One region of the Nonomuraea terrae genome, then DNA from elsewhere that is predicted to be linked to it. Evidence: riboswitches for the same ligand, from Rfam matches in the RefSeq annotation. Region 1 holds a riboswitch; each other region holds the start of a gene.
The links. A riboswitch is a leader RNA that binds a small molecule or an ion and turns the genes downstream of it on or off. The one in region 1 is predicted to bind thiamine pyrophosphate.
Positions count from the first base shown of each region.

Region 1 (7,269 bases):
GCGAGGAGCTGATCGGCGAGTATCTGGGCGAGGCGCTGGCGGCGCTGGAGGCGGCCCCGGTCACGCCGGAGGCGCGTACGGCGCTCAAGGAGCTCGCCATCGCCGCCACCTCGCGCACCATGTGACGGGAAAGCGGAAGGCGCCCGCCCGGATCGCCGGGCGGGCGCCTTCTCATGGTCAGCGGGACGAAAGGCGTTTGGCGAACTCCGCCGCGGCCGCCCCGGGGTCGTCGGCCTCGGTGATGGCCCGGACCACCACCACCCGGCTCGCTCCGCGGGCCATGACCTCGTCGAGGGTGTCGAGGTCGATGCCGCCGATGGCGAACCAGGGCCGGGTGGCCTCCAGCGCCGCCGCGTGGTCGAGCAGCGGCAGGCCGGGGGCCGGGCGGCCGGGCTTGGTGGGCGTGGGCCACACGGGGCCGCAGCAGAAGTAGTCGACGCCCTCCTCCACGGCCGCGGCGGAGGCCTCGGCGGCGGAGTGGGTGGACCGTCCGATGACGATGTCGTCGCCGAGTATCTCTCGCGCGACCGTCACGGGAAGGTCGTCCTGCCCCAGATGGAGCACGTCGGGTCGGGCGGCGTAGGCGATGTCCGCCCGGTCGTTGACGGCGAGCAGCTTGCCGTGCCGGTCGCAGGCGTCGCGGAAGACCTCGAGGAGCGCGAGTTCGTCGCGTGCCTCCAGGCCCTTCTCCCGCAGCTGGATGATGTCCACTCCGCCGGCCAGCACCGCGTCGAGGAACTCTGCCAGGTCGCCGCGGTCGCGGCGGCCGTCTGTGCAGAGATAGAGGCGGGCCTCAGAAAGCGAGGGCTTGGGCACGCCGCTTGACCTCTGTGTGGCGGCCGGCCTTGATCGCCTCGATGGGCGAGCCGGGCAGCGAGTCGTCGGGGGTGAAGAGCCAGCGCAACGCGGCGGCGTCGTCGTAACCGGCGTCCTGGAGCACGGTGAGCGTGCCAGGCAGGCCCTTCATCACGTCCTTTCCCTGGAGGAACACCGCGGGCACCTGTGGCCCGCCGCTGCCCCGGCGGACGCCGAGGAGCTTGTGATCCTTGAGCAGTTGTTTGGCCCGGCCGATCGAGAGATCGAGGCGCTGGGCCACTTCGGGGAGCGTGAGCCACTCGTCGACGAGTGCCTCGGTCTCCCGGTCGATCTGTGCAACAGAAAGCGTCACGGTCCCACAACTACCACATGCCGTGCTTGCTCAAACAACACAATCTCGTAGGGATACCTGTGGATCTACCAGGCGTTCCGTGTCCACGCGATGACCGGCTTCGATGATCCGGCGCCCCTGGACGACGTCGCGCGGCCGGTCGACGGCGAGAACCGCGGCGATGGTGTCGCCGGCGGTGAGCCAGACGGCCGACCATTTGCCCTCGGGCCCGCCCCGGTGGACGAGCCGCCGGCCGGCGGGGTGGTGGCCGGCGTACTGGACCATGTGGCCGAACTGCTCCGACCAGAAGTAGGGGACGGGGTCGTAGACGGCCTGCTCACCCAGCAGCGTCGCGGCGGCCACGTCGGGGGCGTTGAGGGCGGTGTCCCAGTGTTCGACCCTGAGCCTGGTCTGCCAGCGCCGTGACCACCACGCCGCGCAGTCGCCCACGGCCACCACCCCGGGCAGCGAGGTGCGCAGGTGCTCGTCGGCGACCACGCCGTTGTGCAGGTCGATGTCGGCGTCGGCCAGCCACTCGACGGCCGGGCGCACGCCGATGCCGGTGACGACGGCGTGGGCCTCGACGAACCCGCCGCCGACCAGGCGCACGCCGCCCTCCTCGACGGACTCGACCATCGTGCGGAGCCGCAGGTCGATGCCGTCGTACCAGCGCTCGGTGCGGGCGCCGACCTCCGTGCCGACGGCCGTGGCGAGCGGGGCCTCGGCGGCCTCGATGACCGTGACCTCGCAGCCGGCGCGGCGGGCGGCGGTGGCCACCTCCGCGCCGATCCAGCCGGCGCCGATGACGGCGACGCGGGCGCCGGGGACGAGCATGGCGCGCAGCTCGTGGGCGTCGTCGAGGGTGCGCAGGACGTGCTGGGGGCCGTCGCCCGGCAGCCGGATCGGGTCCGCTCCGGTCGCGATGACCAGGCCGTCGTAGCCGAGCTCGCCCTCGGTGGTCTCGACGACGCCCTCGCGCAGCGACTTGGCCTCGACGCCTGGGCGGAACTCGACGCCGAGCGCGGCGAGGTCGGTCTCGACGTAGCTGGTGTCGGCCTTGCCGGACAGCACCGCCTTGGACAGGGGCGGGCGGTCGTAGGGGCGGTGGCGTTCGCGCCCGATGAGGGTGATGCGGCCGGCGTGGCCGCGCGCGCGCAGGGCCTCCACCGTCCGCAGTCCGGCCAGGCCCGCTCCCACCACGACGACATGCTCCACGGTGATGACCTTAACGGGGGGCTTGCCCGGACGCCGTACCGAGGCCGTAGGCTGGGGGCGGTAAGACGCGCGGGAGTCCGGCCGGTACCGGGCTGAGAGGAAGGCTGCACGGGCCTTCGACCGCAAGACACCTGATCCGGATCATGCCGGCGAAGGGAGCGCAGGTGGATGTGATCGTGGGTGGCGGGGTCGTCGGGCTGTCCGTGGCCTGGCGGCTGGCGCGCGAGGGGCGGCCGGTCACCGTGATCGACCCGGCGCCCGGCTCGGGCGCCTCCTACGCGGCGGCGGGGATGCTGGCGCCGGTCAGCGAGGTGACGTACACCGAGGCGCCGCTGTTGCGGCTCGGGGTGGCCTCGCTGCGCCGCTGGCCGGCCTTCGCCGCCGAGCTGGCCGCCGACGCGGGGCTGGGCACGACCGGCCTGGACGCCGGAGGCCGGCAGAGCGTGGGACACGCGGTGGGGCTCCGGCCGGCGCAGGGCGGTCCCGCTGGGCGTGGGCTGGACCTGCGGGCCGAGGGCACGCTCGACGTGGCTTTCGGCGCCGACGACCTGGCCGCGCTGGAGGAGCTGGCGGCGTTCATGGACAAGCTCGGGCTGCCGGTGGAGCGGCTGACCGGGCGGGAGTGCCGCCGTCTGGAGCCGATGCTGGCGCCGTCCGTACGGGGCGGGCTGCTGGCGCCGGACGACGCCTGGGTCAACCCGCGCCGCGTCACGGCGGCGCTGCTGACCGCCCTGGAGCGGCGCGGAGTCCCGCTGGTGCGGGCCCGCGCCAGCGGCCTGCTGCACGAGGGCGACGCCGTCGTCGGCGTACGGCTGGAGCCGGGCGGTGACGTGCCCGCCGAGGTGCGTGGGGAGCGGGTGGTGCTGGCCGCCGGGGCCTGGAGTGCCGGGCTGGCCGACGTGCCGGTGCGGCCCGTGAAGGGGCAGATCATTCGGTTGCGGTCGCCTCAGCCGCTGCTCGGCCGGTGCGTACGCGGCACCGTCCACGGTTCCTCCGTCTACCTCGTCCCCCGGGGTGACGGCGAGCTGGTGGTCGGGGCCACGCAGGAGGAGATGGGGTTCGACACGAAGGTGACCGCCGGTGGGCTCTACGAGCTGCTGCGCGACGCCAGGGAGCTGGTGCCGGGCGTCACCGAGCTGGAGGTCGCCGACGTGGTGGCGGGGCTGCGGCCGGGCACCCCGGACAACCTGCCCGTCATCGGGCCGAGCGGGACGCCGGGCCTGGTGTACGCGACCGGGCACCACCGGGGCGGCGTGCTGCTGGCGCCGCTCACGACGGCGATTTTGCTGGGCGAGGAGAGCGAGCTGGCGGCCCTGTGCGCGCCTGGGAGATTTCGGGAATTTTCATGATTGTTACCATCAACGGGTCCGCGCACGAGGTGGCCGACGGCATCACCGTGGCGCAGGCCGTACGCACGCTGACCTCGGCCACCACCGGAGTGGCCGTGGCCGTGAACGACGAGGTGGTCACGCGCGGCGCCTGGGAGACGACGGCGCTGCGCGAACGTGACCGCATGGAGGTGCTGACGGCGGTGCAAGGTGGATGATCTGATCATCGCCGGGGAGAAGTTCTCCTCCCGGCTCATCATGGGGACCGGCGGCGCGCCCTCCCTGGAGGTGCTCGACCAGGCGCTGGCGGCGTCCGGCACCGAGCTGACCACGGTGGCGATGCGGCGGCTCGACCCGGCCGCGCGCGGCTCCGTGCTCGACGTGCTGCGCCGGCGCGACATCAAGGTGCTGCCCAACACGGCGGGCTGCTTCACCGCGGGCGAGGCCGTGCTGACGGCCCGGCTGGCGCGCGAGGCGCTCGGCACCGACTGGGTCAAGCTGGAGGTCATCGCCGACGAGCGGACCCTGCTGCCCGATCCGATCGAGACGTTCGACGCGGCCGAGCGGCTGGTGGCCGACGGGTTCGTGGTGCTGCCGTACATCGGCGACGACCCGGCGCTGGCGCGGCGGCTGGAGCAGGCCGGCTGCGCGGCCGTGATGCCCCTGGGCGCGCCGATCGGCTCGGGCCTGGGCATCCGCAACCCGCACAACATCGAGCTGATCGTGGAGGCCGCCTCGGTCCCCGTGATCCTCGACGCCGGCATCGGCACGGCCAGCGACGCGGCGCTCGCGATGGAGCTGGGCTGCGACGCCGTCCTGCTGGCCACGGCGGTCACCCGGGCGCAGCGGCCCGACCTCATGGCGGCGGCCATGAAGGAGGCCGTCAGGGCGGGCCGGCTGGCCCGGCAGGCGGGGCGCATCCCGCGCCGCCGCTACGCCGAGGCGTCGTCGCCGATGACGCCGTGACGCGATCCCGTCCGAGGCGGAGACCGACGCCGGAACCGGTGCGGGGACACGCCGAGAGGCACGTCTCCGCATCGGTTTCGGGCGGTGGGGCCCTGCCAGTGGCAAAACGCCCGTAAACTCAGCGGGGTGGATACGACGACTGCGGACCCGCTGGTCGGTCGACTCCTCGATGGGCGTTACCGCATCGAGAGCCGGATCGCCCAGGGCGGTATGGCTACCGTCTACCTGGCGCTCGACATCCGTCTCGACCGGACGGTGGCGCTGAAGGTCATGCACCGCTCGCTGGCCGCCGACCCTGCGTTCGTCCGGAGGTTCATCGGCGAGGCCAAGTCGGTCGCCAGTCTTTCCCATCCCAATGTCGTGCACGTCTTCGACCAGGGCACCGACAACGACGTCGTCTACCTGTCGATGGAGTACGTCCCCGGCCGCACCCTGCGCGACATCCTGCGCCAGCGCGGCCGGCTGCCCGCCCGCGAGGCGCTGGAGATCCTGATCCCGGTGCTCGCCGCGCTGGGCGCCGCCCACCAGGCCGGGATGGTGCACCGCGACGTCAAGCCGGAGAACGTCCTGATGACCGACGACGGCCGCGTCAAGGTCGTCGACTTCGGCCTGGCCAGGGCGATCGAGGCGACCAACCAGACCCGTACCGGCATGATGATCGGCACGATCGGCTACATGGCGCCCGAGCAGGTGATGACCGGCGCCGCCGACGTGCGCAGCGACGTCTACGCCGCGGGCATCATGCTGTTCGAGCTGGTGACCGGGGAGCAGCCGTACGACGGCGAGACGCCGATGTCGGTGGCCTACCGGCACGTCCACGACACCGTGCCGGCGCCGTCGTCGCTGGTGCCCGAGGTGCCGCAGCTGGTCGACGCGCTGGTGGCGCACGCGACCGCGCGTGAGCCGGCCGACCGCCCGAAGGACGCGACCGCGATGCTCGTGCGGGCGGTGGAGTCCCATCGGGCGCTGCCGCGCACGACGACCCCGCCCGTGTCCGGCGCGCACTCGCTGCCGCCGCAGCACTTCGCCGTGTCCGGCGCCGCCTCCGTGCCGCAGGCCCCGCCGGGCCACACCCTCATCCAGCCGCGCGCCGAGGTGCCGCAGCGGCGCGGGTTCCGTCCCCACTGGCTCCTGGTGACGCTGGCGGCCGTGATGGTGGTCGCGGTCGGGTTCACGGGCTGGTTCTTCTCGCGGCCCGAGCTCGTCGGCGTGCCCAACGTCGCGGGCCAGAACCTCGCGGTGGCCGAGAAGAACATCGCCGCGCTGGGCCTGCAGGCGCGCAAGGGCGAGAGCGAGTACAGCGAGAAGGTGGCCGAGGGCCTGGTGATCGCCACCGACCCGGCGGCCGAGGTGCAGCTGGAGAAGGGCTCCACGGTCACGCTGACGCTCTCGCTCGGGCCTGAGCGCATCGTCGTCCCCAACGTCGCCAACATGAACGGCAACGACGCGCGCGCCGCGATCGCCGCCGCCGGGCTGACCGTGGGCTCGGTCAAGCGCCTGGCCAACAACGAGGTGGAGCGCGACAAGGTCATCCGCACGTCCCCGCAGGTGGGCGAGAAGGTGAAGAAGGGCGCGAAGGTCGACATCTTCGTCAGCGCCGGTCTGGTCATGCCCGACGTGTCCGGCATGCCGAAGGACGAGGCGGCCGGCTACCTCGGCGCCCAGGGCTTCCAGGTGCAGGTCAACGAGGTCGACGACGACGCCGAGCCGTGCACCGTCATCGCCCAGTCGCCCAAGGCCAAGACCGAGGTCGACCAGGGCGCGCCGGTCATGGTCACGGTGTCGCGCTGTCAGGTCGACTTCTGGCAGTGGTTCCGCGGCGGCGACCGCGACGGTGACGGCGACGACGACTCCGAGGCCCGCGACGACCAGCAGTTCGCCCTGGTGCCCGGGGTGATCGGCAAGGACGTGCGCGACGCCAAGGCCGAGCTGGAGGCGCTCGGCTTCAAGGTACGCGTGCAGCGGCTGGGCAACGGCGGCGTGGTGCAGTTCCAGCGGCCGCTGCCCAACAGCGAGCGCCCGCCGGGCACGACGGTCTACCTCTGGCAGTAGCCCCCGGGAGCGCCCTCAGGGGCCCTCTCAGGCCAGATGGCCGTGAAGGCGCACCCTGGCCAGCCCCCCGTCGGGATGGATGTCCACCCGTACGTGGGTGACCGGGTCGCGGTGGGCCAGGCGGAAGCGGTGCGGCGTGTCGGGCTGCAGGCGCGTGCGGGGCAGCAGCGGCACCTCGCGCTCGCCGTCCAGGCCGGTCAGCGCCACCGCGCCCGGCGCGTTGTACAGCAGGTTGGTGGTGTCGATCTCGGCCAGCCTGATGACCCCGCGCCCGGCCAGCCGGATGACCAGCCAGTCGTTGCCGCCCTCGCGCCGTCGCGCGGTCTCCCAGCCCTCCGCCTGATGCCGGGCCAGGCCGGGCGCGATGACGTTGTTGGGCGCGGAGTAGAACGCGTTGGAGCAGTCGGTGACCAGGCCGCCGTTGGCGAGCGCGGCCAGGTCGAGGCCGAGCCCGTCGTGGACGGACAGGTCGGGGCGGGCCTCGCCGTGCACGCGCAGGCGCGCCACGCCCCCGTCGGGATGGATGTTCAGCCGTACGTGGGTGTAGCGGGTCTCGTCGGC
Region 1 is NZ_JBITLL010000004.1:10,003-17,271, forward strand. It holds gene ACIBP6_RS18095 (polyprenyl synthetase family protein) at 1-125, shown strand, start outside; gene thiE (thiamine phosphate synthase) at 178-816, opposite strand; gene ACIBP6_RS18105 (Rv2175c family DNA-binding protein) at 794-1,168, opposite strand; gene ACIBP6_RS18110 (NAD(P)/FAD-dependent oxidoreductase) at 1,199-2,362, opposite strand; TPP riboswitch at 2,422-2,537, shown strand; gene ACIBP6_RS18115 (FAD-dependent oxidoreductase) at 2,506-3,711, shown strand; gene thiS (sulfur carrier protein ThiS) at 3,708-3,908, shown strand; gene ACIBP6_RS18125 (thiazole synthase) at 3,901-4,656, shown strand; gene pknB (Stk1 family PASTA domain-containing Ser/Thr kinase) at 4,783-6,708, shown strand; gene alc (allantoicase) at 6,736-7,269, opposite strand, start outside.

Region 2 (7,269 bases), on a different contig from region 1:
GCGCCGGCTCTCCGGCGGGCAGCAGCAGCGCGTCGGCGTCGCCCGCGCGCTGGCCGCCGACCCGCCCGTGCTGCTCATGGACGAGCCGTTCGGCGCGCTCGACCCGATCAGCCGCCAGCGCCTGCAGGACGAGCTGCTCAGGCTCCAGGACGACCTGTCCAAGACGATCGTCTTCGTCACCCACGACATCGACGAGGCGCTCAAGCTCGGCGACCACATCGCGATCATGCAGCGCCCCGGCCACATCGTGCAGTACGCCAGGCCCGCGGAGATCCTGACGAACCCGGCCGACGAGTACGTCGAGCAGTTCCTCGGCGCCGGCTCGTCGATGCGGCTGCTGAGCCTGACCAAGGTGGGCGACATCGAGCTGGACCAGGTGCCGTACGCGGCCGAGGACGCCGACGCGCGCGAGGTGCTCGCCGAGATGGAGCGCGACGGCCGCGGGTACACGCTGGTCCTCGACGGCATGCGGCGTCCGCTGCGCTGGGTCACGACCGCCCACCTCAAGGGACGGGAAGGGCCGGTCGGCACGACGGGTGACGAGATCAGCGGCGCCATCGGCCGCAGGAAGACCCTGCAGGACGCCCTGGAGGAGCTGCTCAACGCCGACACCGACATCGTCCCCGTGACGGGCAGGCACCAGGCGTACGAGGGGGCGCTGTCGCTGGCCACGGTGCAGAACGCCATCCAGTCGATCAAGGCCAGGGAACGCGGGCGCCGCATGCTCCGCCTCGGCCGGGAGGAGGGCGGATGAGCCTGTCCACCGCCGCCGCCGAGCGGGAGACGATTCCCGAGCCGCGGATCGGCCGCTCCTGGCATGTGGTGCTGCCGCCGCTGTGCTACCTCGCCGTGGCCGTCGCCATGATCGCCTACACGCAGATGGTGCCGCTGGACGGCATCGAACGCGGCTCGCTCAACCTGCCGTTCGTGCTGCGGCGCACCTGGGAGCACATCCGGCTGGTGTTCTTCTCCACGGTGCTGGTGCTGGCGGTGGCGCTGCCGCTGGGCATCGTGCTCACCCGGCCGGGCCTGCGCCGGGTGACGCCGTACGCGCTGGCGCTGGCGAACCTGGGCCAGGCGATCCCCGCGGTGGGCATGGTCGTGCTGCTGGCGGTGCTGTTCAGGATCGGGTTCTGGACGGCGGTGGCGGCGTTGTTCGCCTACAGCCTGCTGCCCACGCTGCGCAACACGATGGTCGGGCTGGAACAGGTGGACCCGCGGCTGGTGGACGCGGGCCGCGGGATCGGCATGTCGGCGGTCGGCGTGCTGGCCAAGGTGGAGCTGCCGATGGCGGTGCCGGTCATCCTGTCGGGCGTCAGGACCACGCTGGTGCTGAACGTCGGCACGGCCGGCATCGCGGCGTTCATCGGGGCGGGCGGGCTCGGAGACCTGATCACCGCCGGGGTGAGCACCCAGCGCAACCTGGTCCTCATCACCGGATGCGTGCTCATCGCGGTGCTGGCGCTGATCCTCGACTGGCTGGGCGGGCTCGCGCAGCGTCTGCTCTCGCCGAAGGGCCTGTCGTGAGAGCGCTCGTGGCGCTGCTGCTCGTGCTGGTCCTGGCGGGGTGCGGGCTGGAGCGGGCAGGGTCGTTCGTCCCGCCGGTCGAGCCGGCCGGCATCCGGCCGGTGGCCTCCCTGGAGGGCACGACCGTGCGGGTGACGTCCAAGGAGTTCACCGAGCAGCTCGTGCTCGGCAAGATCGCGGTGCTGGCGCTGTCCGCCGCGGGCGCCGACGTGGTGGACCAGACCAACGTCCAGGGCAGCGTGAACGCCCGCGCCTCCCTGACCCGGGGCGACGCCGACCTGATGTGGGAGTACACCGGCACCGGCTGGATCACCTACCTCGGCCGGCGCCGGCCGATCCCCGACCCGTGGCGGCAGTACGTGGCCGTGCGCGACCTGGACCTGCGCCGCAACGGCATCGTCTGGCTGCCGCCCGCACCGCTGAACAACACCTACGCCGTCGGCGTCACCAAGGCCACCGCCCAGCGGTGGGGCCTGCGGACGATCTCCGACATCAGGAAGATCCCGGTGCGGCAGCGTACGTTCTGCGTCGACCACGAGACCTTCGGCAGGGACGACGGTTTCCTCGGCATGCTCAGGGCCTACGGCCTGCGCTACGGCACCGACATCCCCGGACAGGGCGTGCGCCGGGTGTCGGTCGGTGTGCTCTACGACTCCGTCGCGAGCGACAGGTGCGCTCTCGGCATGGTGACCACGACGGACGGCCGGGTCGAGGCGCTCGACCTGACGCTCCTGCAGGACGACAAGAAGTTCTTCCCCCTCTACAACGCGTCGGTGACCATGCGGCGCGAGCTCGCCGACGCCCACCCGGAGATCGCCCGGATCTTCGCGCCCATCAGCGCCAAGCTGACCGACAAGGTGATGCGCGACCTCAACGCCCAGGTGGACGTGGACGGCGACGTGCCCGCCCTGGTCGCCCGCGACTGGCTCAGAGCCGAGGGTTTCGTCCGGTGATGGCGTTAGCCATACCGGGCCACGGGCAGGCCGCCTGATATGTCGGAAACACCACCACCACAGAAGCAGCCGTACCCGGGTCAGACCGGCGAAATGGCCCCCGAGCCGCGCGACGAGATGCGCGGCTACCAGGGCAGGGGCCTGCTGCAGGACAAGAAGTGCCTGATCACCGGCGGCGACTCGGGCATCGGCAGGGCGGTCGCCGTGGCCTTCGCCAAGGAGGGGGCCGACGTCGCGATCGCGTACCTGAACGAGCACGAGGACGCCGCGCACACCCGCAAGCTGGTCGAGGCCACCGGCCGGCGCTGCGTGCCGCTGCCCGGCGACCTGGGCGACCGCGCCCACTGCGCCTCGGTCGTCGAGCAGGCCGTCTCCGAGCTGGGCGGCCTGGACGTCCTGGTCAACAACGTGGCGTACCAGGCGCCGGTGAGCGGCCTGGAGGAGCTGACCGACGAGCAGTGGGAGCACACGTTCGCGGTCAACATCCACAGCTACTTCCGCGTGACCAAGGCCGCCCTGCCCCACCTGCGGGAGGGCGGCGCGATCATCAACACCTCCTCGATCAACGGCCTGCGCGGCAACAAGTCGCTCATCGACTACGCCGCCACGAAGGGCGCCATCAACGCCTTCACCTACTCCATGGCGCAGAACCTGGTCGAACGCGGCATCCGGGTCAACGCCGTGGCACCGGGCCCGGTGTGGACGCCGCTGATCCCGGCGACCATGCCCGAGGAGAAGGTGGGCAAATTCGGTCAGCAGGTGCCGATGCAGCGGGCCGCCGACCCGGACGAGATCGCCCCTTCGTACGTCTTCTTCGCCTCCGGGCTGATGTCGTCGTACTACACGGGCGAGGTCCTCGCCCCGATCGGCGGCGAGACGCTGCCTGGATGAGCGGAGGCGGCCACCGGTCAGGTTTCCGGCGTGGTGGCCGTTCCCCGATCGTGGGCAAGGAGGCCGGCGCCGCCGCCGGCCTCCTCATTCACCGGCTAGTCGACGTAGATCTCGCCGCCGAGGCGGCGGAACTCGGCGGCCTTCTCGGCGTACCCCTGCTCGCGGATCTCGTGGCTGATGCGCATCGAGCAGAACTTCGGGCCGCACATCGAGCAGAAGTGGGCCGTCTTGGCCGGCGCGGCGGGCAGCGTCTCGTCGTGGAAGGACCGGGCCGTGTCAGGGTCGAGCGACAGGTCGAACTGGTCCTCCCAGCGGAACTCGAACCGCGCGTCCGACAGCGCGTCGTCCCACGCCTGGGCCTGCGGATGCCCCTTGGCCAGGTCCGCGGCGTGGGCGGCGATCTTGTACGTGATCACGCCGGTCTTGACGTCGTCCTTGTCCGGCAGGCCGAGATGCTCCTTCGGGGTGACGTAACAGAGCATCGCGGTGCCGAACCAGCCGATCATGGCGGCCCCGATGCCCGAGGTGATGTGGTCGTAGCCAGGGGCGATGTCGGTCACGAGCGGGCCGAGCGTGTAGAACGGCGCGTCGTCGCAGAGCTCCTGCTGCAGCTCGACGTTCTCCTTGATCTTGTGCATGGGCACGTGGCCCGGGCCCTCGATCATGACCTGCACGTCGTACTCTCGCGCGATCGTGGTCAGCTCCCCGAGCGTGCGCAGCTCGGCGAACTGGGCCTCGTCGTTCGCGTCCGCGATCGAGCCGGGGCGCAGGCCGTCACCGAGCGAGAACGACACGTCGTAGCGGGCCAGGATCTCGCACATCTCGGCGAAGTTCTCGTACAGGAAGCTCTCGCGGTGGTGCGCCAGGCACCAGGCGGCCATGATCGAGCCCCCGCGCGAGACGATGCCGGTCTTGCGGCCGGCGGTCAGCGGCACGTACGACAGCCGCACGCCCGCGTGCACGGTCACGTAGTCGACGCCCTGCTCGCACTGCTCGATCAGGGTGTCGCGGTAGACCTCCCACGACAGCGCCTCGGGGCGCCCCTTGACCTTCTCCAGTGCCTGGTAGATCGGCACGGTCCCGACCGGCACCGGCGAGTTGCGCAGGATCCACTCGCGCGTCTCGTGGATGTCGTCGCCGGTGGACAGGTCCATGATCGTGTCGGCGCCCCACCGGGTGGCCCAGGTCATCTTCTCGACCTCCTCCTCGATGGAGGAGGTCACGGCGGAGTTGCCGATGTTGGCGTTGATCTTGACGAGGAAGTTCCTGCCGATGATCATCGGCTCGGACTCGGGGTGGTTGACGTTCGCGGGGATGATGGCCCGTCCGGCCGCCACCTCCTGCCGGACGAATTCGGGGGTGACCCCCTCGCGCACGGCGATGAACTCCATCTCCTTGGTCACGATCCCGCGCCGGGCGCAGCCGACCTGGGTGACCGGCTCTCCCTTCTCGCGGCGCTCGGCAACCCAGGGCTCGCGCAGCCGCGGCAGACCACGCCGCAGGTCAGGCTCGTACGAGGGGTCGGTGTACGGGCCCGAGGTGTCGTACAGCGTCACCGCCGATCCGTTGGACAGGTGCACCTGCCGCATCGGCACGCGCAGGTCACCGGTGTAGATCTTGGAGAATCGGGGCTGGTGCGCGTCAGTCATCGCGCAAACTCCCTTCGCCGGCATTACCCGGAGCAGGTTCTGGCGGTCGGCGGCTTTCAGCCGTCCTCTCAGCCCGATGTGCAGGGCTCCCGCGTTGGACGGCGGTGATCGTACCCACGCCCGGCATCGCCTGAAACATGGTGCGTTTGTGTGAATTGATGTTTGGTGACCCTCCTGGGCGGTACGGACCACTTCGGGGGGACTATGAAGAAGATCGTCGCTGTCGCCGGACTCGTGGTGCTGGCCGCGGTCGGCGCCACCGCAGCCGCTGGGGACGGTAGCGACCAGCGCGAAGTGAGCCAGGAACAGTACGACACGCTGATCGCCCAGTGTCGCTACGCGGACACCGGACCCGCGAGGTGCCGCGCGGAGGTCAGACGGACGTACCGCGTCGGCAACGAGGACACGGAGCTCGACTGCCGCGCGTACGCCGGCGTGGCCGTGTGCGGCGAGCTCAAACTCAGCAAGACCGAGCGCCGGTGCGTGCGCGAGTCCACCGAGCAGGGATTGTCCCTCCGCCGCGCCGAAGTGGAGTGCTACACGCGATCGTGAGGAGCTGACATCGGTTGATCATCGTGGGCGTGGACGGCTCCCGTACCGGCCTTGACGCCGCCGGCTGGGCCGCCACCGAGGCGAAGCTGCGGGGGGCGCCGCTCACCGTGGCCTACGCCGTGCCGAAGTGGTTGTGCGAGCAGGAGGCCCTCCACTACGCCGAGGTGGCCCGGTGGATGCGCGACTCCGCCCACACCGTGCTGACCGCGGCGCAGGACCGCGCCCGCCGCGAGTGGCCGCAGGTCAGCGTGGAAGGCGTGCTGCTGCCCGGCGACCCTCGATCGGCCCTGGTCAAGGCGTCGGAACGGGCCGAGCTGCTGGTCGTCGGCAACCGCGGCGTCGGCGGCGTACGCGGGCTGCTCATCGGCTCGGCCGCGCACGGGGTCGCCACGCACGCCCGGACGAACGTCGTGCTCGTCCAGCACCAGCCGGCCGTCTCACGCGGCGAGATCGTGGCCGGGACCGACAACTCCCCCGGCGCCGAGCGCGCGATCGAGTTCGCCTTCCGCGAAGCAGGGCTGCGGGGCGCCCGGCTGCGCGTCGTGTACGCCTGGGCCTGGCCCCGGTCCACCGGCTTCGAGCCTGCCGACCGCGACAGCGAACAGGACGCGCTGGACCTGCTGAAAGACCGGCTGACCGGCCACCGCGACCGGCACCCCGCGGTCGACGTGGTTCCCGAGGTCGTGCACGGGCACCCGCTGGAGGTGCTGAAAGAGGCCGCGGTGGGCGCGGACCTGCTGGTCGTCGGCTCGCGCGGGCACGGGCAGCTCGCGGGCATGCTGCTCGGCTCCATCAGCCAGGCCCTGCTGCACCACGCGCCCTGCCCCCTGGCCGTGGTCCGCACTAGTTCATGACGATGGGCGCCATCCGCGGCTTGGCCAGCCGTACGTAGTCGTCCGTGGCCAGCGCCACCGAGCGGTCGAGGCGGGCGGCGTTGAAGTACAGCTCGGGCTGCCCCAGCAGCGACGGGTCGGCGACCAGCTCCAGCCGCGGGTCGTAGCTGAACGGCAGCACCGTCCCGCTGACGCTGCCCGCCAGCTCCTCGGCCTTGTCCTTGCCGGCGAAGCCGACGTACGTGCCGTCGAGCAGCTCCTTGACGGCCTGCAGGTCGAGCCGGGCGTCGCCGGGCACGACGGCCAGCACGTGCCGCGTCTGCTTCTTGCCGATCTTGACCATCACGATCAGGCACTTGGCCGCCTGCGACACGTCGTGCCCGCGCAACGCGCTGACCTCGTCCGTACGCCCCTCGGGAGCGTGGTCGATCAGCCGGTAGCGCGCTCCTGCCGCGTCCATGTCGGCGATCAGCCGCTCGTAGGCGGCGTACGGCTCACCAGTCACTGCTCAGCATCTCCTTCACCGCGGCGATCCGGTCCTCGTCGCGCCGGTAGAACACCCACTGTTTGATCTTCCTGCCGCGGATCAGGCCCGCCTTCGCGAGCACCTTGAGATGCTCGCCGCAGGTCGGCTGGCTCACGCCCAGCTTCTCGGCGATGAACAGCGAGCAGACGCCGTCGCGCACGAGGTCGCCCTCGCGCTGCGGCGAGAAGTGGCGCGCGGGGTCGCGCAGCCATTCCAGGATCCGCAGCCGCTTGTCATTGGCCAACGCCTTGACCAGGTCGACATCCAGCACCACGGCATTATGGCAATTAGCTAATTCCCTGTCTATGGGGGCGCCCTCCACTTGGCTCAGCACCCTG
Region 2 is NZ_JBITLL010000007.1:411,495-418,763, reverse strand. It holds gene ACIBP6_RS35995 (ABC transporter ATP-binding protein) at 1-754, shown strand, start outside; gene ACIBP6_RS35990 (ABC transporter permease) at 751-1,527, shown strand; gene ACIBP6_RS35985 (glycine betaine ABC transporter substrate-binding protein) at 1,524-2,480, shown strand; gene ACIBP6_RS35980 (SDR family oxidoreductase) at 2,520-3,371, shown strand; gene thiC (phosphomethylpyrimidine synthase ThiC) at 3,467-5,020, opposite strand; TPP riboswitch at 5,013-5,123, opposite strand; gene ACIBP6_RS35970 (hypothetical protein) at 5,225-5,572, shown strand; gene ACIBP6_RS35965 (universal stress protein) at 5,596-6,426, shown strand; gene ACIBP6_RS35960 (YbaK/prolyl-tRNA synthetase associated domain-containing protein) at 6,416-6,910, opposite strand; gene ACIBP6_RS35955 (ArsR/SmtB family transcription factor) at 6,900-7,202, opposite strand.
Region 2: it holds a riboswitch for thiamine pyrophosphate, as region 1 does, so the genes downstream of both, thiC (phosphomethylpyrimidine synthase ThiC) here and ACIBP6_RS18115 (FAD-dependent oxidoreductase) in region 1, are expected to answer to the same signal.

Region 3 (7,269 bases), on a different contig from region 1:
GGACCCCTGCAGAAGGGCTCACATCTGCTTGACGGGCATCACGACGATCTCCGGCAGGTTGACGTGGCGCGGCTGCCCGACGGCGAAGGCGATGACCTGCGCCACGTCGTCGGCGGTGAGCGGGTCGATGCGCTTCCTCATGTCCTCCGTCCAGGCGACCCCCATCTCCGAGCCGGACAGCAGCTCGGTGAGGACCATCCCCGGCCGCAGATCGGTGACCCGCACGTCGTGCGGCGCGAGCTCCATCCGGAGATGCCTGGACAGATGGCTGACGGCCGCCTTGGTCGCCGCGTACACCGGCGCTCCCGGCTCCACCTGGGTCGCCGCCGCCGACGAGACGTTGACGAGGTCGGCGGCGCCGCCGGCGGACGCGGCCGCGACCAGCTCGGGCAGCAGGGCGCCGGAGAGGCGGAGCAGCCCGGTGAGGTTCAGGTCGATCTGGCGCTCCCAGGAGTCCGTCGGGCCGCCCAGCACCGGGCCGGGTGACAGGATTCCGGCCGCGTTCACGACCAGGTCCACGCCGCCCAGTTCCCTGGCCGCCAGCCGAGCACCGGCTTCGACCGTGTCCGCGGCCAGGTCGAGGACGATCGGCACGGCGAAGCCGCCCGCGTCCTTGATCTCCGCGTGCAGCGCGTCGAGGCGGTCCTGACGGCGGGCCACCAGGGCCACCCGCGCGCCCTGGGCCGCGAGCAGCCGGGCGGTGGCCGCGCCGATCCCGGAAGAGGCCCCGGTCACGACCGCGCGCCGACCGGCAAGAGAGGACTGAGAAGTCATCGCATTTCTCCAGTTGATGGGGTTCGGCAGAGATGCTGCTGCACGTCGTACGGGGACAGGGAGGACTCTGGTGAGGGTGGTACTGGCAGGGTCAGGGCGGCGCGTCCGGAATGTCCGATACTGAAGGGTGTGGACGTGAGGAAAGAGCTGGGAGAGTTCCTGCGCTCGCGGCGCGCACGCGTACGGCCCGAGGACACCGGGCTTCCCCTGTACGGGGAGCGCCGAAGGGTCACCGGGCTCCGCCGCGAGGAGGTGGCCCTGCTCGCCGGGGTGAGCGTGCCGTACTACGTGCGCCTGGAGCAGGGACGTGCCGCCAATGTCTCCGACGAGGTGCTCGGCGCGATCGCCCGGGCGCTGCGGCTGGACGAGACCGAGCAGGCCCACCTGCGCAACGTGGCCCGCTCTCTGCGCCGCCGTACGGAGCCACGGCCGTCGCGGCGCGTGCGGCCCACGATCCAGCGGCTGCTGGACGCGTGCGGAGGGCCCGCGTTCGTCATGGGCCGCCGTACCGAGCTGCTCGCCTGCAACCGCCTGGCCGCGCTGCTCTTCTTCGGCCGCACGGAGCCCCCCCTGCCCGCCGAAGGTCTCAACTGCGCGCGCCTGGTGTTCCTCGACGAGTCCGTCCGGGCCCTCTACCTCAACTGGGAGGACAAGGCACGCGAGACGGTGGCGTTCATCCGGCTCGACGCCGGTCGCCATCCCGGCGACAAGGAGCTCGCCACGCTGATCGGCGAGCTGTCGATGCGGAGCGCCGACTTCCGCCGCCTGTGGGCGGAGCACGACGTCAGAGAACGCTCGAACGGCGAAGTCCGCGTGGACCACCCGCTCGTCGGCGAGCTGGTCCTCGACTACGAGAGCCTGAAGGTCGGCGACGACCCCGACCAGGTGCTGGTCACCTACCTGCCCGAGCCCGGCTCACCCAGCGACGAGGCCCTCCGCTTCCTGGCCAGCTGGCACAGCGGCCCTCTCCAGCCGCAGAACGCCGGACACTGACGTTCTCCCAGCGCCGGATCTAGGACCTCCGTGCCCGCGTGAAGGATCCGGAAGCGACCGGGTTCCGCCGGGTCTCGATCGGCTGATTCGTCGGTCCGCTCCGCTCCAGGTGGCGATGGTGGGGTATTCATGCGCCCGAATGACGATTCGGCTGCCCTTTGCCCGGATGATCGCAGAGTGAACGCCGCCGAGAGTAGCCGAGCCGGGAATCCGGCCTTCCGGGAGCACCACGGGGCTCACGCCGAGAAACCTACACGGACCCGACAGAAGCGTCCATATATCGAAAAAAGGCATTTTTCGATATATGGAGATGGAAAATGCGCGGAGTTGTGACGGCCATGACTCGTTGATGGTGAGGAAGCGTTTCAGTGTTCACCCAAGCGGGTAAAGCCGACGTGAATTCTGAGCTGCCTGTTTCCAGGAGCCACAGATGTCCCGTATCTCACTCACGCCGGCCGCCCGCGAGTCTCTGCGCGACGACGAAGTGGTGTTCTTCGACTGGCACGTGACCGGCCTCTGCTGCGCGGACGCGGGAGAGTTCTCGCTCAGGCCGTTGCGCCGCTCCCGGTTGCCCCGGCGCTCGCGCCGCCTCGGGACGACCGATCTGGTGTACGCCCATCCGTTCGCCTGGGTGCATCTCGCCGAGCTCCCCGTCACGATCGACTGCCGTCCGCTGTGGCGCTGGCGGCGCTTCACCTCCGATCTGCCGCCGGACGCCGGACTGCGCTGCTGCCTGGGCCGCCCCCTGTATGGCCCCGCCTCACCTGGAGGTAACCGTTGAAGCTGCGTTCCATCCTCATCTGGACGGCGGTCGCCATCGTCGGCGGCGTGGGGTGGGCGATGCTCGCCCTGTCCAGAGGAGAGAACGTCAACGCGGTGTGGCTCCTGTGCGCCGCGCTCGGCTCGTACGCCATCGCCTACCGGTTCTACGCCCGCTTCATCGTCAAGAAGGTGCTGCGGGCCGATGACCGCCGGGCCACTCCGGCCGAACGGCTCGACAACGGCGTCGACTACCAGCCGACCGACCGCCGCATCCTGTTCGGCCACCACTTCGCCGCGATCGCCGGGGCCGGGCCGCTGGTCGGGCCCGTGCTGGCGGCGCAGATGGGCTACCTGCCCGGCACCATCTGGATCATCGCGGGGGTGATCTTCGCCGGGGCCGTCCAGGACATGGTGGTGCTGTTCTTCTCGATGCGCCGCAACGGGCGCAGCCTCGGGCAGATGGCCCGCGAGGAGATCGGCCCGGTCGGCGGCGCGGCGGCGCTCATCGCGGTCTTCGCCATCATGATCATCCTGCTGGCCGTGCTGGCGCTGGTCGTGGTGAACGCGCTGGCGCAGTCGCCGTGGGGTGTCTTCTCGATCGCGATGACCATCCCGATCGCCCTGTTCATGGGCTTCTACCTGCGGATGATCAGGCCCGGCAAGGTCGTCGAGGCCAGCGTGATCGGCGTCGCGCTGCTGCTGCTGGCGATCGTGGCCGGCGGCTGGGTGCAGGAGTCGAGCTGGGCGCCGTTCTTCACGCTGAGCCCGTCCGCCATCGCGCTGTGGCTCATCGCGTACGGGTTCGTCGCCGCCGTGCTGCCCGTCTGGATGCTGCTCGCGCCGCGCGACTACCTGTCGACGTTCATGAAGATCGGCACGATCGTGCTGATCGCGATCGGCATCGCGGTCACCATGCCGGTCATGCAGACCCCCGCCTTCACCGACTTCGCCTTCACCGGCGACGGGCCGGTCTTCGCCGGGTCGCTGTTCCCGTTCGTGTTCATCACGATCGCCTGCGGCGCGTTGTCGGGGTTCCACTCGCTGATCTCGTCCGGCACGACGCCCAAGATGATCCAGAAGGAGAGCCAGGTCCGCCTGATCGGGTACGGCTCCATGCTCATGGAGTCGTTCGTGGCCGTCATGGCGATCACGGCGGCCTGCGTGCTCACCCCCGGCCTCTACTTCGCGATGAACTCCCCGGCCGGCGTCGTCGGCACCACCGTGCAGAGCGCCGCCGAGGCCGTCACGAACATGGGCTTCATCATCACGCCCGAGCAGCTGCAGGCGGCGGCGACGGCCGTACAGGAGGAGACGCTGATCGCCCGGACGGGCGGCGCGCCGACGCTGGCGGTGGGCATCTCCCAGATCTTCTCCGGGTTCCTCGGGGGCCAGGCGCTGCAGGCGTTCTGGTACCACTTCGCGATCATGTTCGAGGCGCTGTTCATCCTCACCACCGTCGACGCCGGCACCCGCGTCGGGCGCTTCATGCTCCAGGACACCATCGGCAACCTGTGGAAGCCGATGGGCCGGGTGAGCTGGTGGCCGAGCGTCTACATCTCCAGCGCCGTCGTCGTGGCGGCCTGGGGTTACTTCCTCTACCAGGGCGTCAACGACCCGCTCGGCGGCATCAACCAGCTGTTCCCGTTGTTCGGCATCGCCAACCAGCTGCTCGCCGCGGTGGCGCTCACCGTCGCCACCACTCTGCTGATCAAGAGCGGGCGGCTGAAATGGGCCTGGGTCACGGCGGTGCCCCTGGCCTGGGACGTCGCCGTCACGCTGACGGCGAGCTGGCAGAAGATCTTCTCGCCCGACCCGGGGCTCGGCTTCTTCGCCCAGCGCGACCGCTACCAGACCGCGCTCGACCAGGGCCAGTTGCTCGCGCCCGCCCGGACGGAGGACGCGATGCGGCAGATCGTGATCAACTCGACCGTCGACGGCATCCTGGCGGCCCTGTTCGCCATTCTGATCATCGTCGTCATCGTGGACGCCATGCGGGTGTGGGTGAAGGCGATCAGATCGCCGGAGCCGCTGCCGAGCACGGAGGAGCCGTTCCAGGAGTCGAAGATCCTCGCGCCGTCCGGCCTCATCCCCACCCGCGAGGAACGGGAGGCGATGGCCAGGGCCACAGCGGGGAGCTGAGCGTCAGGGCGCGAGCCACCGCTCGGTCGGCCAGGTCTCGCGCCTCCAGGCGCTGTCCCAGAACATCCACTCGTACGCCGCCGCCCGGCAGTACGCCCGCTCCATGGCCGCGCGGGTGTCCGGCCCGGCGGCGGCGGCGAGCCGGTCGGCGACGGCCTTGGCCTGCTCCACGGAGGCCGCGAAGCCGGGGTCGGAGTAGGTGGAGATCCACTTCCCGTACGGGTGGCCGTCCAGGTCGCCGGCCCTGCCGAGCAGCGCCGTGCCGACGTCCTGATAGATCCAGAAGCACGGCAGCACCGCCGCCGCGATCACCGGGTACGGCGCGGTGAGCGCGGTCGCCTGCAGGAACGACGCGTACGCCAGGCACGTCGGCGACGTGGCGACGCCCTCGGCGTCGGCGCCCAGGTCGGCGACGTAGCCGGCGTGCAGCAGGCGCTCGGCGGCCAGCGCGGTGTGCGCGCTCTGCGCGTAGAACGCGGCCTCCGCCGGGTCGCCGGCGCGGGCCGACGCCGTGGCGAGCGTCTTGGAGAACGCCTCCAGATAGCGGCCGTCCTGCACGATGTAGAACGCGAACCGCTCGGGTTCGAGCGTGCCGTCGCCGAGTGCGACGTTGAACGGGTGGTCGTGGATGGCCTTCATCAACTCGGCCGTGCGCTGCCACATGTCGTCGCAGAACATGACGTCCCTTCGCTAGTGCGAACTAGAGCAGGTTCGACGGGTGTGATCTCAGCCCGGACGCCCGGGCACCCCGCGTCAACGCGCCGACTGTAACACGGGATTAGCCGGACATCTTGTACGTCAGCCCTCATGTGGGTTGTTACCTGGCGATTCATTCCAAGATCAGGCAGTTACTCCTTGATCAACATCCAGGTTTCGGCTGCCGTTAACCCGGCCTGATATGTCCCTTTGTAACGTTCGTCCCAGTCACGCGCCCTCCTCCCCGTGCGATCCCGATCGGGATCAGGACGCGGTCGGTGATCAGGCCCTGACCTCCTTCCCTCTGCACGACCATGTCCGAGGAGACGCATGTCCACGGAAACCCTGACGTCCGCCGGCGCGCCCATCGACGCGTACGGCACGCCGCTGATCGACGCCGCGGACCTCGTCCCCGGAGCCCGCGTCCTGATCAAGGACGAGACCCGGTACGCCTCCGGCAGCCACAAGGAACCCGCGGCGCGGGCCGTGGTGGCCCGCGCCGCCGCCGACGGGTACCGCCATGTGGTGGTCGCGACGTGCGGCAACTACGGCCGCGCGATGGCGATGGCGTGCCGCGCTGCCGGCATGACCTGCACAATCGTCCTGCCCGAGGGCTGGAGCGACGGTGGCGCGTGGATGCGCGCCGCGGGGGCTCACGTGCATCTGGTGCCCGGCAGCTACGAGGACGCCGTGGACGAGTCCCGCCGGGTGGCCGCGGAGGAGGGCGCGGTCGACGGCAACGTGGACGGCCCGTACGCGGACGCGGTGTTCGAGGGACACGGCGTGGTGGTCCCCGCGCTGCGGGAGGCCCTCGGCGAGCCGCCCGCGGCGCTGTGGGTCCCGGTGGGCAACGGCACCACGACGATCGCCGTCCACCGGCGGATGCGGGCACTCGGCTGGTCCAGCGTGATCAACGGTGTGTGTTCCGCGGGCAACAACCCGGTGGTGACGAGCTGGCCCGGCGAGTACCGGATGTTGCCGCCGGACGCCGTCACGGCGTCGGACCACAACCAGCCGCTGGTCAACTGGCACGCCCTGCAGGGCGCCGAGGCCATGGCGGCCATCGCCGACACCGGCGGCGCGGTGTTCGGGGTCCACGACGAGCAGTTGATCGAGGCCAGGGCCGCGCTCACCCCGTACGGTGCGAGCCCGACCGCGGCCGGGGCGGCGGCCCTGGCCGGGCTGCTCGCGCGCGCCCGCGCGGCGGGCCCGCTGTCCGGAACCCACGTCGTGCTGCTCAGCGGACGCTGACCGTACCTGCCGCACCTGATCGGGGAAACGATGACCGCACTGACCGGAGGCGGCCCCGCGCTGCTCTTCGCGCGCACCAAGGTGACCCGGGACGACCAGCGGGTCTTCGTCGCCAAGCTGGCCGCGCTGGCCGTGCTGACCGCCGTGGGGGTGGTCCTCGCGCTGCGCCCGGAGTTACCCCTGGTCGCCGTGGGCGTGGTGATCCTCGCCGCGATGTACACGCACGCCGTCGAGTTGCAGCACCAGTGCCTGCACCACTCGGCGTTCCGCAGGCCCTGGCCGCACCGGCTGGCCGGCGTCCCGCTGGGCCTGCCCCTGATGGTGGTCTACAGCCACTACCGCCTGCGTCACCTGCAGCATCACCGTTATCTCGGCACGCCCCAGGACACCGAGTTCTTCGGCTTCGACACCCGGGCACCGCTGACCGTGTCACACCTGGTACGCGGGCTGCTCGACTACCGGCGGCTCGCCTCGGTCCTGTGGGAGGTGCTGCTCGCCGCCACGGGCCGCTGGACGTACGGGTTCGGCGCGGTCAGCCCGGCCATGCGCCGCCGCATCGTCGTGGACCACCTGGTCCTGGGCGGGGCCGTCCTGGCCGCGCTCGGCGTCGCCGTGGCCGGGTACGGCCAGTACCCGCTCCGGCTGTGGGTGCTG
Region 3 is NZ_JBITLL010000008.1:190,253-197,521, reverse strand. It holds gene ACIBP6_RS39200 (SDR family oxidoreductase) at 19-774, opposite strand; gene ACIBP6_RS39195 (helix-turn-helix transcriptional regulator) at 910-1,767, shown strand; gene ACIBP6_RS39190 (hypothetical protein) at 2,198-2,548, shown strand; gene ACIBP6_RS39185 (carbon starvation CstA family protein) at 2,545-4,668, shown strand; gene ACIBP6_RS39180 (TenA family protein) at 4,672-5,346, opposite strand; TPP riboswitch at 5,334-5,429, opposite strand; gene ACIBP6_RS39175 (pyridoxal-phosphate dependent enzyme) at 5,695-6,615, shown strand; gene ACIBP6_RS39170 (fatty acid desaturase family protein) at 6,646-7,269, shown strand, end outside.
Region 3: it holds a riboswitch for thiamine pyrophosphate, as region 1 does, so the genes downstream of both, ACIBP6_RS39180 (TenA family protein) here and ACIBP6_RS18115 (FAD-dependent oxidoreductase) in region 1, are expected to answer to the same signal.

Region 4 (7,269 bases), on a different contig from region 1:
GCGAGCAGCGCGCCGGCGAGGGCCGGGTCGAGCTGCGCCGTGCTCACGAGGGGTTTGCCCTTGTCCTCGCTGAGGGCGAGCAGGAGGAGCTCTTCCGCGATCGTCACCATCATGCTTCGACATTAACCTCCCAGGCATGACCATTTCGGAGAAGTTGCACGCGATCGGGCGCCCGCTGCTCCAGGCCCAGCTCGACCACCCGACGGTCGCCGGGATCGCCCGCGGCGACCTGGCCGAGCCGGTGTTCCGGTCGTGGCTGGAGCAGGACTACCTGTTCCTGCTGGACTACGTGCGGGTGTTCGCGCGGCTGGCCTGGCAGGCGCCGGACGCGCACCTGGGCGACCTGGTGGACCTGGCGCACTCGACGTACCACGACGAGCTCAGCCTGCACCGGAGCATGTCGGCCGAGTTCGGGGCCGACCTGGAGGGCGCGGTGAAGGGGCCGGCGTGCGCGGCGTACACGGGGTTCCTGCTGGAGTCGGCGGCGTCGTACGGAGAGGGGCTCGCGGCGCTGTATCCGTGCATGTGGGGATATTCGAACCTGGGGCGGATCCTGGCGGAGAACCCGCCCGCCGAGCCGCGCTACCGCGCCTGGGTGGACACGTACGCCGACCCGGGGTTCGCGGCGCTGGCGGCGCGGATCGGGCAGATGATCGACGAGGCCGATCCCGACCCGCAGCGGGCGGAGGCACTGTTCACGGAGGGGATGGCGCACGAGCTCGCGTTCTGGGACGTGCCCCGGTAACGGTCGTACTCTGGGGACATGCCGGAACTTCCCGAAGTGGAGTCGCTCACCCACTTCCTGCGTGAGCGGGCCGTGGGCCGCACGGTCCTGGGCGTCGACGTGGTCGCGATCCAGGCGCTCAAGACGTTCGACCCGCCGGTGACCGCGCTCGGCGGGCTGACGATCACCGGTGTGACGCGGCACGGCAAGTTCCTCGACCTCGACTGCGACGGTCTCCACCTGGTCATCCACCTGGCCCGGGCGGGGTGGCTGCGCTGGCGCGACGACCTCTCGGGCGCCAAGCCCGTCCGCCCGGGCAAGGGCCCGCTGGCGGTGCGCGTACGGCTGGCGCCCGACGAGGAGGGGCTCGCGCCGGGGTTCGAGCTGACGGAGGCGGGGACGCAGAAGCGTCTCGCCGTCTATGTCACGAAAAATCCGGATGATGTGCCAGGCGTCGCCGCCCTCGGCCCCGACCCCTTCGACGAGTCCTTCACCGTCGAGGCGCTCAAGCGCATCGTCGGCGGCAACCGCACCCAGATCAAGGGCCTGCTGCGCGACCAGAAGATCATCGCGGGCATCGGCAACGCCTACTCCGACGAGGTGCTGCACGCCGCGAAGATGTCGCCGTTCAAGATCGCCGCGACGCTGACCGACGCGCAGATCGCCGACCTGCACGAGGCCATCGTGACCACCCTGCGCGACGCGGTCGAGCGCGCCCAGGGTCTCGCGGCCAAGGATCTGAAGGCCGAGAAGAAGTCGGGCCTGCGCGTCCACAACCGCACGGGCCAGCCGTGCGACGTCTGCGGCGACACGATCCGCGAGGTCTCGTTCGCCGACTCCTCGCTGCAGTACTGCCCCACCTGCCAGACGGGCGGCAAGCCGCTGGCCGACCGCCGCCTGTCCCGGCTGCTCAAGTAGCGTCGTCAGGCCCGTACGGGCACCGGCTCCGCGGCGCGCGCCCGCGCGCGCAGGCCGACGGCGGCGATGACGGCGGCCAGCAGTGTGGCCGTCACCGGCACCACCAGAGCGGCCCGCATGGCGGCGAGCCCGGCCTCGGCGCCCGTCGCCGCGCCCAGGGCGGCCACGTTCACCGCCGTCACCGCCGACAGCCCGAGCGCCGCGCCGAACTGGAACGAGGAGTTGATCAGACCGCCGGCCAGGCCCTGCTCGTGCTCGGCGATGCCGTCGGTGGCCACGATGGTGAGCGGGCCGTAGACGAAGGCGAACATCAGGCCGATCAGCAGCATCGACGGCAGCATGGCGGCGTACACCCAGTCCAGGCCGACGCCGAGGAAGAGCGCGTAGGCCAGCAGGCCCGACAGCAGGCCGGCGAACACGACCTTGGCGTTGCCGTACCGGTTGACCAGCCACGGGGTCAGGATGGGGGCGAGCACCACGTCGGCGGCGGCGGCCAGCATCGCCAGGCCGGTCTGGATGGTGGACCAGCCGCGCAACTCCTGCAAATAGAGCGTGACCAGGAACTGGAAGCCGAAGAACGAGGCCGTGAGCAGGGCGGCCGTCACGTTGGCCCGGACCAGCGCCTTCGACCTGAAGATGCCCAGGCGCACCAGCGGATGGGCGGCGCGGCGTTCCACGGCGACGAACGCCGCCAGCAGCGCCAGCCCGCCCGCGAAGGCGGCGACGGTGAGCGGCCACCCGTCGGCCGGGTGCTCCAGGCGTACGACGCCGTAGACCAGCAGCATCATCGCGGTCGTGACGAGGACCGCGCCCGTCAGGTCGAACCCGCCCGCGGCGGGCCGTTCGCCGTCCGGCTTCCTCAGCAACGGGATGGCGGCGGCCAGGATCACCGCCGACATCAGCACCGGCGCGAAGAACACCCAGCGCCAGCCGAACGCCGTCAGCAGGCCGCCGATCACCAGGCCGAGCGCGAACCCGCCCGCGGCCGTCCCCGCGTAGATCAGCAGCGCCCGGTTGCGCACCGGGCCCTCGGGAAAGGTCGTGGTGATCAGCGACAGGCCGGCCGGCGTCATGAACGCGGCGGCGACCCCCGTGACGAACCGCGCCACGAGCAGCACCCACCCTTCGTCCGCGAAGCCGCCGAGCCCGGAGAAGACGAGGAAGACCACCAGCCAGAGCAGGAACATCCGCCGCCTGCCCAGCAGGTCGGCCGCCCGGCCGCCGAGCAGCATGAACCCGCCGTAGCCGAGCACGTACGCGCTCACGACGCCGCTCAGCATGCCGGTGGACAGCCCCAGGTCGGCCCGGATGGAGGGGAGGGCGACGTTCAGCATGGCCACGTCGATGCCCTCAAGGAAGATGGCTCCGCACAGAACAGCGAGTACGCCCCAAGAACGGGCAGAAACTGGCATCACGGTTACCTTTCGGCAGGTCGGTTATCTCTTGTAACCGTCCACATCATGGGCCAGTATGAAATGTCGTGGAAGACGGCACTTTAAGGTCACTCAGTTACTGCGAAAGCACCGTGGACGACGACTACGACGCCCGTCAGTGGGACACCCGGGAGGACTGCGAGGTCCGGCAGATCCTCGACCGCATCGCCGACAAGTGGTCGCTGCTGGTCATCGCCCTGCTCGACTGCCAGAGCCTGCGCTTCACCCAGCTCCGCCGCGAGATCGACGGCGTCAGCCAGCGCATGCTCAGCGTCACCCTGCGCCAGCTCGAACGCGACGGCCTGGTCACCCGCACGGTCCACCCCGTGGTGCCGCCACGGGTCGACTACGCGCTGACGCCGCTCGGCCGTACGTTGCACCAGACCATCAAGGCGCTGGTCACCTGGACGGAGGAGCACCGGGGGGAGATCGCGGCGGCGCGTGCCGACTACGACGCGCGGCGCGAGATGATGGAGACATGACCGTTCCCGAGATCGAGGCCAACGCCCTCCCCGACGACGCCTACCTGCTCGACGTCCGTGAGCAGGAAGAATGGCTGGCAGGGCACGCGCCGCAGGCCGTCCACATCCCGATGACGCAGATCCAGGGCCGCCTCGACGAGGTCCCCGCCGACCGCACGGTCTACGTCGTCTGCCGGGTGGGTGGCCGGTCGATGCAGGTGGCGGCGTGGCTCAACCAGCTCGGCCGCGACGCGGTCAACGTGGCGGGCGGCATGCAGTCGTGGGAGGCGGCGAGCCGTCCGATGGAGAGCGAGACCGGCCAGCCGCCGTTCGTCGCCTGAGCCCGGGAGAGGGGCGCCGCGCTGACCCTGGCCCGCTCCGTCGAGGGGCGGTCTGGCGGTCTGGTGAAGGGTTAGGGCATCATGGGGGCGTAAAGCCGGGTTGATCCTGGCTTTGCCATACCTGTCAACGCGGGAGCTTGGGGCTTACCAGGCTGAGAGGGCGACTGAGCGCTGTCGCCGACCGCACGAACCTGTCCGGGTAATGCCGGCGTAGGGAGTGTGCGATGACGCACGGCGTCGAAGAAGTCCCCCTGACCCTCGAAGGACGGCCGCCGAAGACGCTGGGCGTGCTCGACCAGGGTGCGCTCTGGGCCAACCTGGGGGTCAGCCTGCTCGGCTTCTCCGGGGCGCTGTTCCTGATCGACCCCCTCGACGGCGTCCCGCTCTCGCTGGGCGCGGCGCTCCTCGCCACCGTGATCGGCAGCCTGATCGGCACCGCCATGGTCGGCCTGTCGGCCATCCCGGGCACCCGGACGGGACAGCCCGCGATGGTGCTGCTGCGCGGGCTGTTCGGGGCCAGGATGTCGTACGTCCCCACGGTGCTGAACATCGTGCAGATGCTCGGCTGGGGCGCCTTCGAGCTGTGGGTGATCGCCAAGGCGGCCAACGCGATGTTCGGCGGGATCCCGTACGAGGCGTGGGTGATCGTGGCGGGTGTGCTGACCACCGCGCTGACGATCTGGCCGCTCGGCGCGATCCGGGTGCTGCGCCGGTACGTCACCATCGGGGTGATCATCTCGATGCTCTGGTTCGCCTGGCACATGATCTCCGACGCGCCCCCGTACACGGGCGGCTCGTGGGAGGCGTTCGCGCCGGCGGTCGACTACGTGATCGCGCTGTCGGTGTCGTGGGTGCCGATGGCCGCCGACTTCGCCCGGCACTCGCGGTCGAGCAAGGCCGCGTTCACCGGCGTGGTCGGGGGCTACACGCTGGCCCAGGTGGCCTGCCTCGGCCTCGGCGTGTACGCGGTCGCGATCGCGGGAGCCGAGGCGGTGGCGGCCGACTCGACGTCGGTGTTCGGCACGTTCGTCGCGGTGCCGCTGGGCGTGCTGTTCTTCGCCGTCCTGACGCTGCGCGAGACCGACCAGTCGTTCGCCAACGTCTACTCCACCACCATGTCGCTGCAGAACCTCATGCCGCGCGTGGACCGGCGCGTCTTCTCCGTCGCCATCGGCGTGCTGACCGTCGGCATCGCCCTGGTGGTGGACGTCAACTCCTACGGCGCGTTCCTGGGCGTGATCGGGGCGGTGTTCGTGCCGATGTTCGCGGTGCTCGCCGTCGAGTACTTCCTCTTCGGCGGCTCCCGCTCGTGGAACACCGCCGAGGACGCGCCTTCGCGCTGGTCGATGCTGGTGCCGTGGGCGCTCGGCTTCGTCGCGTACTGGCTGACCACCTCCACCCCGACCGTCGCCGGGTGGGACCAGATCTGGGCGGGCCTGCGCGATGCCATCGGCTTCACCCGCGAGCCGTGGATGAACGGCGCCCTCGGCGGCGCGGTCGTCGCGGCACTCGTGACCGCCGTGATCGGCCTGGTGCGGCAGCGCCGCTCAGCTGCCCGCTGAGACGCGCCGCTCGACGTTGAGGAGGTGCTGCTTGGCGGCCGCGCCTCCGGCGTAGTCGCCGAGCGAGCCGTCGGCGCGCACCACCCGGTGACACGGGGCGATCACGCAGACGGGGTTGGAGGCCAGCGCGTTGCCGATCGCCCGCAGCGCGCGCGGCCGGCCGATGCTCTCGCCGATCTCCTCCAGCGTCGTGGTGGTGCCGTAGGGGACGGCCATCGTCTTCTGCAGCACCGTACGAGCGAACGGGGTGGCGAGCGTCAGGTCGACCGGCGTGGCGAACGCCCGCAGCCGGCCCGAGAAGTAGGCGTCGAGCTCTCTGCGCACCGGGTCGAGCCGGCGCGGGTCGGGCCCGATGGAATCGCCCATATGCCTGCTGATCAGCTCGAACACATCGTTTTCCGCCTCGAAGCTGCAGGCCGCGATGCCCTTGCCGGTCACCGCTAGCACGAGCCGGCCCACGGCGCCGTCATAGGCGCCGAACGCGATGGCGGGCGGCCTCACTCCCCGATAGGTGCTGGAGGTCACCCGTAGCAGGGCATCGAGATCGGAACTCGACATTCCCCTCACCCTCCCCACCCGTCGAGAATCACCGTGACCGCAGCGTATCGGACGGATCGCCCGACGCACCCACCGCGCCACGGGCACTATGGAGGTGTGGGGGACCAATGGGCCGGTAGTGACGAGGAGATCGCCCGCGCGGTGCTCGCCAGCTCACCCAACGCCGTGGTCGCGCTCGACCGCGACCAGACCGTTCTGGTGTGGAACGATGCGGCCGAGCGCATGTTCGGCCACCCGGCGCAGGAGATGCTCGGGCGCCGGGCGCCGATCGTGCCCGATGAGCTGACCGCCGAGCACAACGCCGTGCTGGAGCGCGTACGCACCGGCGAGCCCGTGTCGCTGCACACCAAGCGGCTGCGCCGCGACGGCACGGTGCTCGACGTCCGCGTGGACATCGGCGCCCTGCGCCTCGGCAGCGCCGTGGCCGGGTACGTCTTCGTGCACCACCCGGCGCGGGCCGACGAGCTCGCCCGGCACCGGATGGCGCGCCGGGCCAGGCTGGTGCGCCGGCTCACCGACGTGGTCGGCGACATCAACTCCGAGCTGGAGCTGCCCGCCGTGCTCGACCGGATCTCGGCCAGCCTCACCGAGCTGACCGGGGCGGACGCCGGCGGGTTCGTGCTCATCGAGGGCGAACGCCTGCGGCTGGTGAGCACGTACCGGCTGCCGGAGGCGCTCAGGGGCATCACCACCGACCTGCGTACGAGCCTGGTGGACAAGCTGTTACGCACCGGCAAGACCGTGCTGCTGGAGTCCGACGGGCTGGACGACCTGGTGTGGGCGCGGCTCGACGGCCTGCACACCATCGCGCTGGGCCTCGCGGCCGTCGGCGGCCGGCCGTACGGCGCTCTGTACGCGCTGTTCGCCCGGCGCATCCCCGGACACCTGGAGCTGGAGCTGCTGGAGCTGCTCGCCGGCCACGCGGGCATCGCCGTCGGCAACGCCGTGGCCTACCAGGAGGCGGTACGCCAGCGGGCGCACGAACGGGCCGTGTTCGACGCCAGCGCCGACGGCATCGCCCTGCTCGACCATTACGGGCGCGTGGTGCGCTGGAACCCGGCCGCCGCAGGGCTGACGGGGCTGCCCGCCGAGGCCGTCGTCGGCGGCCCGCCGCCGTTCCCGCTGCCCAAGGTGGGCGAGAAGGTCACCTACCAGCTGGACAGCGGACGCTGGCTCGACGTCGTGGGCGCCCGCATCGAGGAGACGGGCGAGCTGGTCGTCGACTTCCGCGACGTGACCGCGGCCAAGGAGCTGGAGGAGGCCAAGGACCTG
Region 4 is NZ_JBITLL010000006.1:204,144-211,412, reverse strand. It holds gene ACIBP6_RS30275 (GOLPH3/VPS74 family protein) at 1-113, opposite strand, end outside; gene ACIBP6_RS30270 (TenA family protein) at 137-745, shown strand; gene ACIBP6_RS30265 (Fpg/Nei family DNA glycosylase) at 764-1,642, shown strand; gene ACIBP6_RS30260 (MFS transporter) at 1,648-3,054, opposite strand; gene ACIBP6_RS30255 (winged helix-turn-helix transcriptional regulator) at 3,168-3,557, shown strand; gene ACIBP6_RS30250 (rhodanese-like domain-containing protein) at 3,554-3,877, shown strand; TPP riboswitch at 3,997-4,111, shown strand; gene ACIBP6_RS30245 (purine-cytosine permease family protein) at 4,102-5,439, shown strand; gene ACIBP6_RS30240 (methylated-DNA--[protein]-cysteine S-methyltransferase) at 5,425-5,997, opposite strand; gene ACIBP6_RS30235 (PAS domain S-box protein) at 6,094-7,269, shown strand, end outside.
Region 4: it holds a riboswitch for thiamine pyrophosphate, as region 1 does, so the genes downstream of both, ACIBP6_RS30245 (purine-cytosine permease family protein) here and ACIBP6_RS18115 (FAD-dependent oxidoreductase) in region 1, are expected to answer to the same signal.